Regions from separate parts of the Clostridium moutaii genome, predicted to be linked through region 2. Evidence: a T-box and tRNA genes for the amino acid it is inferred to sense, from the RefSeq annotation. Region 2 holds a T-box; the other holds one or more tRNA genes.
The links. A T-box is a leader RNA that pairs with one kind of tRNA and senses whether it is charged. The one in region 2 lies ahead of thrS (threonine--tRNA ligase), so its partner is inferred to be a tRNA-Thr.
Positions count from the first base shown of each region.

Region 1: it has a tRNA-Thr gene. The T-box ahead of thrS (threonine--tRNA ligase) is inferred to sense a tRNA for this amino acid. The anticodon was not compared.

Region 1 is NZ_JBGEWD010000010.1:26,404-35,001, forward strand. It holds gene AB8U03_RS11180 (DHH family phosphoesterase) at 1-1,244, shown strand, start outside; gene rplI (50S ribosomal protein L9) at 1,245-1,688, shown strand; gene lonC (Lon family ATP-dependent protease) at 1,701-3,599, shown strand; gene AB8U03_RS11195 (replicative DNA helicase) at 3,665-4,999, shown strand; tRNA gene AB8U03_RS11200 (tRNA-Thr) at 5,135-5,210, shown strand; gene thiW (energy coupling factor transporter S component ThiW) at 5,389-5,892, opposite strand; gene AB8U03_RS11210 (thiamine-binding protein) at 5,898-6,206, opposite strand; TPP riboswitch at 6,391-6,490, opposite strand; gene AB8U03_RS11215 (carbohydrate ABC transporter permease) at 6,858-7,772, shown strand; gene AB8U03_RS11220 (carbohydrate ABC transporter permease) at 7,805-8,598, shown strand, end outside.
Region 2 is NZ_JBGEWD010000007.1:187,068-195,665, forward strand. It holds gene infC (translation initiation factor IF-3) at 1-262, opposite strand, end outside; ribosomal protein L20 leader region at 280-410, opposite strand; gene thrS (threonine--tRNA ligase) at 461-2,374, opposite strand; T-box leader at 2,436-2,659, opposite strand; T-box leader at 2,735-2,956, opposite strand; gene ytxC (putative sporulation protein YtxC) at 3,025-3,927, opposite strand; tRNA gene AB8U03_RS09385 (tRNA-Val) at 4,197-4,272, shown strand; tRNA gene AB8U03_RS09390 (tRNA-Asp) at 4,282-4,358, shown strand; tRNA gene AB8U03_RS09395 (tRNA-Phe) at 4,362-4,437, shown strand; tRNA gene AB8U03_RS09400 (tRNA-Gly) at 4,448-4,522, shown strand; tRNA gene AB8U03_RS09405 (tRNA-Cys) at 4,533-4,606, shown strand; gene AB8U03_RS09410 (DUF2000 domain-containing protein) at 5,156-5,581, opposite strand; partial or broken gene AB8U03_RS09415 (helix-turn-helix domain-containing protein) at 5,578-6,420, opposite strand; gene AB8U03_RS09420 (pyridoxal phosphate-dependent aminotransferase) at 6,641-7,804, shown strand; gene dapB (4-hydroxy-tetrahydrodipicolinate reductase) at 7,851-8,597, opposite strand.

The DNA of each region.
Region 1 (8,598 bases), on a different contig from region 2:
AAAAAGAAATGGAAAAAAGATTTGAAATACTTGATACTGTGAGAGAAATAAACATGGGAAATAAGCTTTCAGTAACACTGAGTATTGGTGTGGGCAGAGGCGGAGAAACTCCTCAGGAAAATGAGGAATTTGCAGTGTCAGCTAAAGAACTGGCACTTGGAAGAGGTGGAGATCAGGCAGTAGTAAAAAGTAAGGATAAGTTATTATTTTATGGAGGAAAAACTAAGGAAGTAGAGAAAAGGACTAAAGTAAAGGCAAGGGTGATAGCTCAGGCACTTGTAGATATAATAAAGGACAGCAGTAATGTATTTATTATGGGACATATCAATCCCGATATAGATTGTCTGGGTGCATCGGTGGGACTCCATAGTGTAGTCAGCCAATTGGATAAAGAATGTTTTATAATACTGGATAATAGCAATGAAAGTATAAAGCTTATATTAAATAAAATAAAGGAGGAAGAAGAGTACCATAATGTTTTTGTACACAGTAAGGATTGTGAAGATAAGATAAATGAAAATAGCCTTCTCATAATTGTAGATGTTTATAGTGAAGGGTATGTACAAAACATGGAGCTAGCCAGGAAGTTTAATAGAATGGCTATAATTGATCATCATAGAAAAGCTCCAGATTTTATAAAGAATTCTCTTCTGAATTATATTGAACCATATGCCTCATCTACCTCGGAGCTGATTACTGAGATGTTACCTTATATGATAGAAAAACCAAAAATAAAGGTAATAGAAGCAGAAGCTCTTCTTGCAGGCATATGTGTGGATACCAAAAACTTTTATTTTAAAACTGGAGTGAGAACTTTTGAGGCCGCATCCTTTTTAAGAAGATTGGGAGCGGACACTATAGATGTAAAAAAATTTTTTTCTGATGATCTGGATACTTACTTGAAAAGAGCTGAAATTATAAAATCAGTTAAAATATATAATAACATTGCTATAGCAGTGTGTCCTGAAAAAATAGGAAACATGTTATTGACTGCTCAGGCGGCAGATGAACTGCTAAATATTACAGGTATTCAAGCATCTTTTGTTTTTGTTAAAATAAAAAATGAAGTATTTATCAGTGGAAGATCTCTAGGCGATATAAATGTACAGATTATACTTGAAGCTTTAGGGGGTGGTGGTCATATGACTATGGCAGGAACAAAATTAGAATCTGTAACTATAGATGAAGCCTTGGAAAAATTAAAAAATGCTATAAGGAAATATGTTGAGGAGAGTGAAGATTAAATGAAAATTATATTACTAAAAAATGTAAAATCCTTGGGGAAAGAAGGGGAAGTAGTAAAAGCTTCAGATGGATATGCAAGAAATTATTTAATACCTAAAGGACTTGCTGAAGAGGCAAATGATGCAAATCTTCATATATGGAACAATAAAAAAGAGGCAGAAAGAAAACAGAAACTTTCAGAGATAGAAACAGCACAAAAACTTGCTGAAAGCTTGAAAGGAAAAGAAATAAATTTAACTGTCAAGTCAGGGGAAAACGGGAGATTATTTGGCTCTATAACTGGCAAAGATATTTCAGATGAACTTAAAAAGAAATTTAATATAGACGTAGACAAGAAGAAAATAGTAATCAATAATATAAGACAACTTGGTATCTATTATGTAGAAATCAAATTGTATCCTGAAATATCCACTAAAATAAAGGTAGTTATTGGAGAAAAATAAGGAGGAAAGTCTGTGAAACTACAATTTGTCGATGGATTAAATAAAGAACTTAATAACTCTATACCTGTAGATACTCAAATAAAAGTATTGAATAATTTATTAAAGAAAATGATGGATGAGGGTACTATAAAATCTAGAATAGTGAAGTATAAGCTTCAGAATTATATAGATAGTAAAAATGTATTGGAAAGACTATATGCTTTAAATAAAATAGTAAGTGATGGAAAAGGGTTGGACATTGTACCAGATCAATCAGATGTACATGATGCACTGGAAGATACTAATAATTGGATTGCAGAAGTACTGGCAGAAAGGTATGTTAGAAATAGCATTGAAAAAGAAGTGGAAAAAAATCTTACAGAACGTCAAGATAAATATATGGATGATATCAGGCTCAGTATTATAAAAAAACAAAAGGGACCTGAAAATGCAAAGACCTTAAAGAAATATGCAAAGCTGGAAGTGTTGGATTCTAAAGTATTTAGTAAAAATATCCAGAAGCTTTTAAGGCCTGAAACCTTTGAAGAAATTATAGGTCAGGAAAGAGCTATAAAATCAATACTCTCGAAAATAGCATCACCATATCCACAGCATATAATTTTATATGGACCACCAGGAGTGGGCAAGACTACAGCTGCTAGAATTGCACTGGAAGAAGCTAAAAAGTTGAAGTTTACACCTTTTAGCAAGGATGCAAAATTTGTGGAAGTGGATGGTAGTACTTTAAGGTGGGATCCTAGAGAAATTACAAATCCTCTTCTAGGTTCTGTACATGATCCTATATATCAGGGCACAAAAAGAGATCTGGCGGAAGTTGGAATACCAGAGCCCAAATTGGGACTTGTTACAGAAGCACACGGAGGAGTACTTTTTATTGATGAAATAGGGGAACTGGATGAAATGCTTCAAAACAAGCTTTTAAAAGTACTGGAAGATAAGAGAGTTGAATTTTCATCTTCATATTATGATCCTGATGATGAAAATATTCCCAAGTATATAAAATATTTATTTGAAAAGGGAGCTCCAGCAGATTTCTTGCTTATAGGAGCTACAACTAAGGATCCCAGTGAAATAAATCCTGCTCTCAGATCTAGATGTACTGAAGTTTATTTTGAACCTCTTTCTGCAAAAGATATAAAAAAAATAGTAGAAAATGCAGCTGTGAAGCTCCATATAGAAATTGAAGATGGTGTATCCGAGCTCATAAGTAAATATACTATTGAAGGAAGAAAAGCCGTTAACATATTATCAGATGCTTATGGTTATGTACTTTATAATAGCGGAGTCAGGGACTTAAAAGATGAAATCAGCATCTCAGTAGATGATTTAAAAAAAGTTATATCCATAAGCAGACTTGTTTCTTTTGAGGAAGTGACTTCAAAGAAAAAATATGAGGTAGGACATATTTATGGATTGGGTGTAATGGGGTATGTAGGTTCTACTATAGAAATAGAATCAGTGGCATTTAAGGCTAAGGAAAGTGGAAAGGGAATTGTAAGGTTCAACGATACAGCAGGAAGTATGGCAAAGGATTCAGTGTTTAACGCCGCTTCAGTCATAAGAAAGATTACTGATAAAGATATAAGCGATTATGATATCCATGTAAATATAATAGGAGGAGGGAAGATTGACGGCCCTTCAGCAGGAGCTGCTATTACGGCATGCATCATAAGCTCCCTTTTGGATAAACCTTTAAGACAGGATGTAGCTGTGACAGGAGAAATATCCTTAAGAGGTAATATAAAGCCTGTAGGAGGTATTTTTGAAAAGATTTATGGTGCAAAAAGAAATGGAATAAAAACTATATTGGTGCCTGAAGAAAATTTAAAAGAAGTACCTGCGGATATTGAGGATATAAAGGTCAAAGTCATATCCAATATTGAAGAACTTATAAAAATAGTATTCAAGTAGATATTATGGGTATTAGAGAGCTAAATAAATTTACTTATTATTAAAAGCTGAGGAGTGAAGTTTCCATGGATGTACCTTTTAAAAGCATACCTCATAATATAGAAGCTGAACAAAGTGTAATTGGTTCGATGCTCATTGATAAAACTGCCATAGTTGAATCTATACAAGTTTTAAAAATTGAGGATTTTTATAAAGATGCCCATAAAGTTATATTTGAATCCATACTTGATCTATATAAAAAGGATGTAGCTGTAGATATAATAACATTAACAGAAAATTTAAAATCAAAATCTAAACTTGAGGCCGCAGGTGGAATAACTTATATAAGTGAACTAAGTGGATCCATCGTGTCCACAGTTAATTTGCAATCTTATATAAAAATTATAAAGGATAAATCTACTCTTAGAAAGCTCATTAAAGCTTCTACAAAAATAATAGAAGAAAGCTATAATGGTCAGGATGATGTAGAAAAAACTATCGATATGGCTGAAAAATCTATATTTGATTTATCCAATAATATGAAGACTTCAGATTTTGAATCCATGAATGCTGTGCTTGAAAGAGGATTTTTAGAAATAGAAAGATTATTTAATAATAAAGGAGAAACTACAGGGATAGCTTCAGGATTTAGAGAATTGGATGCTAAAACTTCCGGTTTTCAAAAGGGAGACATGGTTTTGGTGGCAGCAAGACCTTCTATGGGTAAAACAACTTTTGCATTGAACATAGCGGAATATGCAGCTTTAAGAGAAGGAAAAAAGGTAGCTATATTTTCTCTTGAAATGTCAAAAGAGCAACTGGCATATAAATTATTATGTTCGGAGGCTCATATAGATATGCTAAAGCTTAGAACTGGAGATCTAGAAGATAAAGATTGGGAAAATATAGCCAGGGTTTCAGGACCTCTGGCTGCATCAAAGATATTTATAGACGATACGGCGGGTATATCAATTATGGAAATGAGATCTAAATGCAGGAGATTGAAAATAGAACAGGGTATAGACATTATAGTTGTGGACTATCTTCAACTTATGAGTGGAGGAAGAAGTTCAGAAAATAGACAACAGGAAGTATCGGAAATATCCAGATCAATTAAAGCTCTTGCCAAGGAGATGCAGTGTCCGGTTATTGCATTATCTCAGTTATCCCGTGCCCCTGAGGCAAGGACAGATCACAGACCCATGCTTTCAGATCTAAGAGAGTCTGGTTCAATAGAACAAGATGCAGATATAGTCATGTTTTTATATAGAGATGAGTACTATAATAAAGAAACAGAAGAAAAAAATGTAGCAGAATGTATTATTTCAAAACAGAGAAATGGTCCTACAGGTACTGTAAAACTGGCATGGATGGGGCAGTTCAGTAAATTTGGAAATCTTGATGTAATTCATCAGGAATAAAACAATAAGTCATTATAAAAATTATTCATAATGACTTATTGTTTTGATACTTATTTGTGGACAATAATATTATAAAATAAATTAATTTATATTTGATTATAATCAGGATTTGTATTAAAATAATAATGTGTCTTTGCTCCTATAGCTCAGTTGGTAGAGCAACTGATTCGTAATCAGTAGGTCACAGGTTCGACTCCTGCTGGGAGCACCAGATAAAACAACGGCTGTAATTTCTACAGCCGTTGTTTTTGCAATATTTTTCTAGGCTTTTATTTAAAGGTAATTCCCTCCGATTCCAGAAGGGACCTTTGAACTAAAATAGTTTGACTAAAATAAAACTAGCTTTACTTAAGCTAGTTTTATGAATGCCCATGTTAAAAAAGGATTGTTTAGTTATTTACAAGAGACTTTAAATATGGAAGCACCTTTGATTTATCAAGTGCCTTTAGAAGTATATACCCTAAAGTTGCTCCCATTAGGGATGCGGGAATGAAAAAGGGGATATAAGTGAAGACTGAAGTTTTGGGAAGTCCGTAAAAAGCTCTCATAAATGGGTATGAAATGATTGCACTTAAAATTCCTGTTCCAATTACTTCTCCCACTACTGCCCAGATGAATTTATGAAATTTTTTGTACAGCAGTCCTGAAAGAAATGCCCCTACTACAGCTCCTATTACAGCCAAAATTGTGCTTCCGTTTAATATCATTCTCATAAGTCCTGTCATAAGAGCACAATTGAATCCCCAGAGGGGTCCCAGAAAAACTGCACCTATGACATTTGCAAAGTGTTGAAATGGAGCCATTCTTGGAAAGGATACAAAAGTACTGAGTACGTAGGATATACTTGCCAGCAGTGCTGTAAAAACTTCCTTTTTGATAATGGATTTTTTCATTTTGTTTACTTGCCTCCATTCATTTCAGGATGATGTTTTTTCGTCTTTTTCTCAATACTCCAGACACCTTCTGGGTTGTAGCTTATTTTAATGTAGGACATTACACTTGGTGCCCCCTGTTCTATACAGATGATCTGACACCTTTTTACTATATCCATGAGCTGGTCATAATCACCTTCAATTGTGGTTTCAAAAGGGCCTACGAATATGTTCAAACCGGTACTCTTGATATAGGCAATAACTTTGTCCACAATGGAGATTACATCTTCACCCTCTACTTTTGGCAATACCTGAATTGCTACACTTGCATTCATTTTATCAATCCTCCTAGATATTATTTATAAATAAAAAAAGCATAAAAAGTAAATACGCCCGCGGTGGTGTACCCCTTTTCATGCTTTTTAAATTTGCATAAAAGTTATGTAGTGCTATTTATTTTGTTTAATATTATAAAAAGCTGTTCTAATCGTATAGATTAAAACAGCTTGATTCCAATATCAGAATTATGTTTTGACTTCCTACGACAGTATTAACTGACAGGTTCTAAGGGTCAGGTTTTTAATCCTTCTCAACTATATTAGTCCCCCTGTAACTACTATTAAATTTTATTTAATTATACCACTAATTTGCTGGGAAGACAATACCTGTAAAGGTATTTAAAATGGTAAATTTTTATCTAATTCTTTAAATGTGATATGAAAAGATGGAGATTCATTTCCTATAAAACGTGATATCTATTAATGTATGCTCAGCTTGACAGATCTAAATTTCAATTTAAAACAATAAAAGGAATGCAGAAGAAGATGTTAAAGGTCACCCACTGGTTATAGTGGGTATTTTTATATATAAAAGTTTATGATCATACTGCATAAGTATTTGTTAAATATATTTAACCATAATATAAACCTTTATTAATATTGGTGGGGTAGTATATATTTGTAAATAAAATTAATGGAGGTATCTAAATGGAAAAAGCAGCACAACAGATGAATTTAACTCAAAATAAAACTGTTGAAAAGAAAAAAATTATAAATATTTTGGAACCATATTTATATATTATCCCTTGCATAGGCATATTTATAGGATTTACTTATTTCCCATTTTTCAAAACTATATATTTAAGTTTATTTAATACAAATGCCCAGGGAGAGACAAGTTCTTTTGCTGGATTATCTAATTATGTTGATTTATTTAAAGATCCTTCTTTTATTAATAGCGTGATTGTCACTTTCAAATATGTCATTGTGACTACAATACCGTCTATATTAATTGGACTGATGTTAGCACTTGTATGTAACAACAAATTAAAATTCAAAGGGTTATTCAGCACTATGTATGCCATGCCTATGGCAGTGTCTTCCGCATCAGCTGCAATAATATGGATGCTTCTATTTAATCCAAGTATAGGGTTTATAAATTTTTTGTTTAAAAGGAATATAGGATGGCTTACGAGCCCGTTCTGGGGATTTATTGCAGTTTCCATAGTTGGCATATGGCTCAACAGTTGTATAAATTTTATTTTTATAACTTCTGGGCTTAAAAATATTCCGAAGAAGTTAATGGAAAGTGCATCTATAGATGGAGCAAGTTATTTTCAACAATTAAAAAATATAATATTGCCATGCCTTTCACCTACACTTTTTTTTGTACTGATTATCAATATTATAAATGGATTTCAAACCTTTGGACAGATAAATATAATGACACTGGGGGGACCTGGGGAAGCTACCAATGTACTTGTCTATTCTATTTATAGAAATGCGTTTTTTAACAACAGGTTTGGCATAGCAAGTGCGGAATCAATAATTTTGTTTTTATTGATGCTTGTAATAACATTAATTCAATTCAGATATGAGGATAAAAAGGTGTTTTATAAATAGAAACTAAAAATAAATATGGGAAGGTATAATATATGAAAAAAAGTATAAATAAAACAGTCCTTTATATAGTAAACACAGTATTTGGTTTGATAGCAATATCTCCTATTTTATATGCTTTAGCTATTAGCTTTATGCCCCCCGATCAGATATTTTCCTATCCTCCGAAACTGATACCTAAAAAATTATATTTTCAAAATTATATAGATGCACTAAATGCAGCACCTATAATAAAATTTATAATCAACAGTTTTATCGTATCTTTAGGAGTAACTGTAGGACAAGTTGCAACATCGTGTTTAGCGGCTTTTGCATTTTCATTTTTTAACTTTAGGGGTAAAAAAATATTATTTATAATCATTATTGCAACTATGATGATACCGGCGGAATCCATTATGATATCCAATTATTTGACCGTTGGATCTTTTGGATGGCTGGACAGCTATAAAGCACTTATCATTCCGTATTTAAGTGCTGCTATGGGAATATTTATGATGAGGCAGTATTATCTTACTTTTCCCAGAGAACTTTACGAGGCTGCAAAAATAGATGGTTGCAACAGCTTCAAGTTTTTTACTAGAATAGTGTTTCCAATGTCAAGACCTATTATAGGATCTCTTGGTGTGTACACTTTTTTAGTTACATGGAATCAGTATCTCTGGCCGCTGCTTGTAACCAGCAAAGATAGCAGCAGAACTGTGCAGATAGGTATAAGCATGCTGCAGTTTTCTGAAAATCAGTCTTTTGGATTGATAATGGCTGGTATTATAATGGTACTAATGCCTTCAATTATAATTTTCATATTTGGTCAGAAACAGCTCATAGAAGG
Region 2 (8,598 bases):
TATCAATGACTTTCTGCTTTTTTTTAGCTTCTTTCTCCTTTTTGGATTGCTCATAAATAAACTTTCCATAATTCATTACCTTGCACACTGGTGGATTTGCATTAGGAGATATCATAACCAAATCAAGTTCTTTTTCTTCTGCAAGCTTTAAAGCTTCTTCTAAAGGTACAATTCCAATCTTATCTCCATTATTTGAAATAACCCTTACTTCCTTTTCAACTATCTCACTATTTAAAAGAAAACCTTTATTAATAACATTCACCTCCTAGGTGGATTTAACAAAAAATATGAAAAGGGACAGCATCTGCCGTCCCTTGAATACATCAAAATAAAGAATTTACAATATAAAATTCTTAAAACCTTACTGGCTCTGCCGTAAGGTGAGAAACGGCTGGTTTCTTCTTAACGAATTATATTATACTATTTTTGTCATTGTAAGTCAATATATAAATTTAACTTTTTATATATCACTTACTTTATTGGAAATTTCATCTTTAAGCTTTGCTATAAAATCATCCAATGACATTGATCCTAAATCTCCATTTTTTCTGCTTCTTACAGATATATTCTTTTGACCCATTTCTTTATCACCTAAAATAATCATATAAGGTACTTTTTGCATCTGAGCTTCTCTTATCTTATAGCCTATTTTTTCATTTCTCACATCAGCTTCCACCCTTATATCCTGGTCTTTTAATTTTTGGATTACCTCTTTTGCATATTCTTTTTGATCATCAGTAATATCCATGACCTCTACCTGAACTGGTGCAAGCCAAGCTGGAAATGCCCCTGCATAATGTTCTATAAGAATTCCTATGAATCTCTCTATGGAACCAAATACAACTCTGTGTATCATAACTGGCCTGTGTTTTTCTCCATCTGCCCCTATATAGCTGAGATCAAATTTCTCCGGCATCTGGAAATCCAGCTGTACTGTCCCACATTGCCAAGTTCTTCCTATGCAGTCTCTTAAATGGAAATCTATCTTAGGTCCGTAAAAAGCTCCATCACCTTCATTAACTTTGTAATCAAGTCCTGCCACTTTTAATGCATTTCTCAATCCATCAGTTGCAGCCTCCCAATCTTCATCACTTCCCATGGAATTTTCAGGTCTTGTAGAAAGCTCTACAAAATACTTAAATCCAAATATCTTATAAAAATCATCTATAAGTTTTATAACCTGTATTATTTCATTTGTAATATCCTCTTTAGTAATGAATATATGGGCATCATCCTGAGTAAAACATCTTACTCTCATAAGTCCATGGAGAGCTCCTGATTTTTCATGCCTATGGACAATTCCCATTTCACCATATCTTTTAGGTAAATCTCTATAAGAACGTATGCTGTTCTTATAAATAAGTATAGCTCCTGGACAATTCATAGGCTTTATAGCATAATTTTCTCCATCTATCTTAGTAAAGTACATATTTTCCTTATAATGATCCCAGTGTCCTGACTGATGCCATAACTCTTCATTTAACAAAACTGGAGTCATTACTTCATCATAATCAGCTCTTCTGTGCATTTGTCTCCAAAAATTTTGAAGCTCATTTCTAATTATCATTCCCTTTGGATGGAAAAATGGGAATCCAGGTCCTTCTTCATGCATACTGAATAAATCCAATTCCTTCCCCAATTTTCTATGATCCCTTTTCTTGGCTTCTTCCATAAGTTTAATATAATCTTCAAGATCACTCTTCTTTTCAAATGCAGTTCCATATATTCTTTGAAGCATTTTATTCTTTTCGTCTCCACGCCAATAGGCACCTGCTATGGAAAGAAGTTTTATTGCCTTTACCTTCCCTGTAGAAGGTAAATGAGGTCCTGCACATAGATCTACAAAATCCCCTTGTCTGTAAAAGGATATAATTTCATTCTCTGGTAAATCCTTTATCAATTCCACCTTGTACGGTTCTTTTCTTTCTTCCATAAATTTTATTGCTTCTGCTCTTGGAAGCTCAAATCTTTCCAATTTAATATTCTCTTTGACTATTTTGTTCATTTCATTTTCGATCTTAACTAATAATTCCGGTGTAAATGAAAAATCTGCATCTACATCATAATAAAATCCTGAATCTATAGCAGGTCCTATAGCAAGCTTAACCTCCGGATACAATTTTTTTATTGCCTGAGCAAGTATATGAGAAGCTGTATGTCTCAATATCTTTTTTCCATCTTCATCTTCAAAAGTAAGAACTTCAAGTTTGCAATCTTCATTTACAGGATGATTTAATTCCACTATTTCACCATTTATTTTAGCTCCCAGTGCTTTCTTCCCCAGGGAAGTACTTAATTTCTTTGCAATATCACTTACCTTTAATCCTTTCTCTGAATCCAATTCTTTACCATTTTTAAGGCTTATTTTTATCATAATTGTTCCTCCTTATAAATCTATTTTAATTTAAAATTTATAAAAAAAATTCTTCCCAAATATAAGGGACGAATTTACCGTGGTTCCACCCAAATTTAACAGTGCAATATATAAGGCCATCTGTTATCTTTGAATCTTTAACGCAGATTAAACGGAAATACCTACTAAAATTCAGTATACAATTCAAAGGTGGTTTTCAATAAAATTATTTAAAGGATATTTCAGCTTAAAATCCTTCTCTCTTAAAATAATTTTTTATTTACTCTTCCTTTTCATGACTTTTTTCTTAATATTTAATAAAACATAGACACTTTACTTTTAATTGATATAAAAATAAATAATAAAAAAACTCCCCCCAAAATATGGGACGAGTATTACCGCGGTTCCACCCAAGTTAATAGTAAAAAATTTAATTACTATTCACTCTACCTTTAACGTGGGTTAACGGAAATACTTACTAAAATTTCAGTATACAACTCAAAGGTGGTTTTTCAATAAATTTTATTTAAAGGATATTTCAGCTTAAAATCCTTCTCTCTTAAAATAATTAATTTATTTACTTTTCCCTTTCATAGCCTTTATTTCTGTTTAAATTCATTATATTATTCTAAAATCAGTATGTCAATATGGGAATTAAAAATTTTTATAAATTATACTCTATTCAAATTGCTTTTTACGGATTTGCATATGCTGCAGCTGTTACAGAATTCAACTCTATCGGTAAAAACTTTTTCAATAGTATCCATTAATTCTGAATTTCTGCAATTTTCAGCACAATGAATTACTATCTTGTCCGGTGAATTGGTTATCAATGCACTTATTAAAACATCATCCAAATCTGAATTTATATTTTTATTGCATTTTAATGCTTTTAAGTCCTTAAAAAAGCTTTCTGTTATATCTCCTTCTTTATCTTTTATTATATATTTACCATCATTATCTATTATTATACTTAAATAGTCTATTTTACTTTCTTGAATTTCCACAAAATATTTTAAAAGCTTTATAAATTCATTGTATTCCTTATCCACCATATATTTCTCAACCACTTTATCAATTATACTTTCCAAATCATCTAAAAGTTCCCTGATTCTAAAAGTTATAAATCCCTCTATATTTATCTCATTATTTTCATTTATACAATTTGATATTTTATCCAGTATATCATTTCTCTTATTTATGCAAAAAATAGAATTTTCATCTATAATTGTCATTTTACCCTTCAATACTTTTAAGCTTTCCAGTCTAATTTCCTCTAATTCTTCATATTTTAGGAAAAAATATTCATCAGACAAAAAAGCCAGAATATCTTTTTCATAAAACTCATCTATTACTATATCATATATAATATTTGCAATATACATATTATATATATTCATAAGTTTGTTGTTTATTTCTCTATCACAAAATAGTTTAAGGAAGTGAGTATCAGACTCTATACTTTCATATATACCAATGAGCACGCCTTTATGCCTAAAATATTCTTTTAATTCTTGAATACCATGTATTACACTTTTCTTTTCCTTATTGTAAACTATAGTTGTTAATAGCATTATTCACACTCCCTTCAAAAATAGTATGTGTCTAAAAAAAATCTATATTCAAATTTCTATTGTCAAATATCGACATAACAAAATCAATATATTCAAAATAATATTTTAATATCATATAATATTTTAATACCATAAATAAATGATAAATAAAATCATATTATCAATAATTTTAAAGTTTGCTAAGGCTAGTGCAATTTTTTAATATAAAGTATTGACAATATATAGAACTCAATATATAATATGAATTGTCGTGGTGATAATGTGATTATGGGCGCATAGCTCAGCTGGGAGAGCATCTGCCTTACAAGCAGAGGGTCACAGGTTCGAGCCCTGTTGTGCCCACCATAATATTATGGCCCAGTGGCTCAGTTGGTTAGAGTGCCGGCCTGTCACGCCGGAGGTCGAGGGTCCGAACCCCTTCTGGGTCGCCATGTGGCCAGATAGCTCAGTCGGTAGAGCAGAGGACTGAAAATCCTCGTGTCCCTGGTTCGATTCCTGGTCTGGCCACCATTTAAAATATGCGGGAGTGGCTCAGTGGTAGAGCGTCACCTTGCCAAGGTGAACGTCGCGAGTTCGAATCTCGTCTTCCGCTCCATTTTTTATATGGCGCTATAGCCAAGTGGTAAGGCAGAGGTCTGCAAAACCTTCATCCCCAGTTCAAATCTGGGTGGCGCCTCCAAAGAAAATAAAAGATAGTTTAATCACTGATTAAACTATCTTTTATTTTTAATACTGGTTCTTTTGAATTGTAACTTTTTTTCATTTAGCAAAATATGGAATATTATCAATTCTAACCAGCATATTCATTTTTGGTGTTGTAATTAAAATTCTTAATGTTATAAAAATATATGGTCTAATTTCAGAAAGTAATTTACATTTATAAATTGGGGTATAATGGCATATGGAAAGGAATAAATTATTTGCAGTAGTAAATATCATAATTATATTTTTGACATTTTTTACAGGAAGGATTTCAAATTATAAAATTAAAAAGTAGTATAATTAACTACACTATACTTACAATAATAAGTGGCTGTTCGTCTCACTTATACCCTAAAATATTTGATCACAACTAGTTCGCAAGTTTCAATTAACACGAATTAAATTACTAGAGATTAATTAAGGATAATACTTATTTTCTCTAAGTATACTCACACCTACACTAAAGTTTAAATTTGCAGTCTATTCTATAAAAAATTATATCATATAGATTTTTTGCTAACATTGGCTATCTTAACAAAGGCATACTACCTGTTAGCTTGTTAACTTTTTTCTTATTACCAAAAATGGCAATCCCAAAATATGTATGTTGTTTTTCCAAAACAGTTGATACTTTCTGTAGATACTCACTGTAAACATTGCAACTTTGTGCAATATCCGAAAAGTCAACTGCAATAACATCATCAAAATCAGAAGTATATAATTTTTCTCTTAATTCTCTAATAATCTCTTTATTCCCCTTTAAAATTGGCACTGGGATTGTAATAATACCTAGATGTTTTTTCCCTGAAGCGTCAGCAACATCTTTGCCTACTAATTCAGGAATATGTTTTCCTAGAGTAATACCCAATATTGCTGATGCATTTGCAATCACTCCCAATGGAAGATCTTCATTTATTACCATAACACATTTTATATTTTCTTGTTTATTCATTTACATTCTCCTTTGTCCGTAAATTTGTCTATAAAAATATTCATGTATTGTTTTGGGGTTAAACCAATGAACTTTTTGAAAAATTTAGTAAAATGACTTTGGTCAGTAAATCCTGTACTTAATGCAACCTCTATTGGACTAACTCCACTTTCCAAAAATCTCTTAGCTTCATCTATACGAATGCTCTCAAGATAGCTATAAGGTGATATTCCCTTTTGTCTGGTAAATGAATGCACCAAATTGTATTTACTTATCCCTGTCAAATTACTCAGATTATCCAGTGTAATATTTTTCATATAATTTTTTTCCAAAAAATCGCATACTGTTTTAATCTCCGTATTTATTTCCTGTATAACAGCTACAGCTATTGGTTTAGCATATCCAGTTATCAATTGTTCAATTATAAACAAAAAAATTTCCTCTTTTTTAAAATCTTTTTCACCCTGCATGATCATAAGGTATAATTCCTGCAATTATGGCACAATATCATTATTGAATATTACTGGCTCTGTAAAATACGGCATATAATTTTTACCTGTAATTTCAAATACAGTTTGTTTCATTACATCAGGTTTAATATTTAAGCATCTATAATCAAGTGCCTTTCCATCAATCTGTTCACAAGTATGATTGTCATGAGGATTAAATAAAATTAAATCACCATTTTTAATATCGTATTCTTTATTTTTACAAGACAAATGTCGCCTTCCACTTTTAATAAAGCCAATAACATAATACTCATGAAAATGGTTTGGAAATTTCTGCTTAATTCCTTTAAAATTATAAGCTTCTATATTTAACTCCTTATCTAAATAAACAGTTCGAGTTTCCCTTTGCATTTTATAATACTCCCTTCTACTCGTTTCTAAAGATAACATAAATAAATCAATAATTCTTGTATGATATTGCATTACATACAATTAATTTTATCCACAAATATCATCATCCTCTTCAATATAATCTATTTACTATATCCATTTAAAATTGTAAAATATAAAAGTATAATTAAAATATATTAAAAGTAAAGGAAAAATAAATTTTATAGCAATTTAAAAATAGATGGGAAGTGTAAATTTGAATAGCATATCAAGAAATGTACAGTCTGTAGAAATTTCAGGCATTAGAAAATTTTATAATAAAGTCGTCCAATATCCAGATGCAATATCCTTGACTTTGGGGCAGCCTGATTTCAATGTACCTGATAAAATTAAAGCGGCTATGGTAAAAGCCATTGAAGATAACAAAACCTCATATACTTCAAATGCCGGTATCATAGAACTCAGGGAAGAAATATCAAAATATCTTGAAAGCTTTGGTATAAACTATACAAAAGATGAAATTTGCATTACAATAGGTGGAAGTGAAGCTCTTATGGACGTATTTACAGCTTTAATTAATCATGGTGATAAAATACTTATACCCGATCCTGCCTATCCTGCTTATGAAAGCTGCGTAAAAATTTTAGGCGGAACTGTATTAAATTATGACTTGAAAGATGACTTTTCCATTGACTTTGACAATTTGAAAAAAATACTCGAGCATGAAAAACCCAAGGCAATGGTTTTATCTTATCCCTCCAATCCCACAGGTGCCATTTTGTCAAAGGAGGATACAATAAAACTCTTTGAGCTGCTAAAAAATAATGAAGTTCTTATAATAAGTGATGAAATATACGCTTCACTCTGTTTTGAAAAAAATTACTATTCTATTTCACAGTATAGTGAAATAAAGGACAGAACCATATTGATCGGTGGATTTTCTAAAATGTTCTCCATGACAGGACTTAGAATTGGATATGTATGTGCAGACAAGTTATTTATGGATGAAATAATGAAGGTTCATCAATATAATGTATCCTGTGCACCATCTATTTCTCAATGGGGGGCTTACGAAGGTCTTAAAAACTGCATGAAAGATATAGATTATATGTGTTCCAAATTTATGGAAAGAAGAGATTACATGTATAATAGATTAAAATCCATGGGATTTTCTGTGAATCTGCCTAAAGGAGCTTTTTACATATTTCCATCTATAAAAAAATTCGGCATGAAAAGTGATGAATTTTGTGAAAAACTCTTAAAAGAAGCCAAAGTTGCGATTGTACCCGGATCCGCCTTTGGGACAAAAGGTAAAGGATATGTTAGAATATCTTATGCATACAGCATGGATAAACTTAAATTATCCATGGAAAAAATAGAATATTGGATTAACACTTTAAAATGACAAAAATGAATTCCCTACAGATGAATTGTGTAGGGAATTTTATTTTTTAGGAAATTACGTCTTCCATTGAATAAAGTCCACTTTCACGTTTATACATAAACTCACAAGCTTTTAAGGCCCCTACTGCAAACACTTCTCTGGAGATAGCCGTATGTTTTATCTCTATGGTCTCACCCTGTCCTGCAAATATGACTTCATGCTCTCCTACTATACTTCCTCCTCTTACAGCATGAATACCTATTTCATTATGGGTTCTTTTTCTAATTCCCTCTCTTCCATTTACAAAATTTATATTCTCTGAAATGGAATCCCTTATGGTATTTCCCAACAGTAATGCTGTACCACTTGGAGCATCTACCTTCTGGTTATGATGTTTTTCTATTATCTCTATATCAAAATTTTTATATAAAAAGGCACTTATATCCTTTAGTACCTTGTTTATCACATTTATACCTATTGACATGTTGGCAGATCTAAAAACTGGAATGTACTTGGATGCTGTACTGATTTTTTTTATTTCATCATCACTGTATCCCGTAGTACATAATATAATCGCTACATTTTTTTCCCTGCCATACTGCAAAAGAGAATTCAAAGCTTCTGGTCTTGAAAAATCCAATATTACATCCGCTTCTACATCACATTTAGATATATCTGGGAATATAGGGAATTTACCCTTTATACAGTTTTTATCCACTCCTGCCACTATAGATAATTTTGAATTCTTTTCTGACAAATCCGTTATTACCTTTCCCATTTTACCATTACACCCATTCAATATAATCCTAATCATT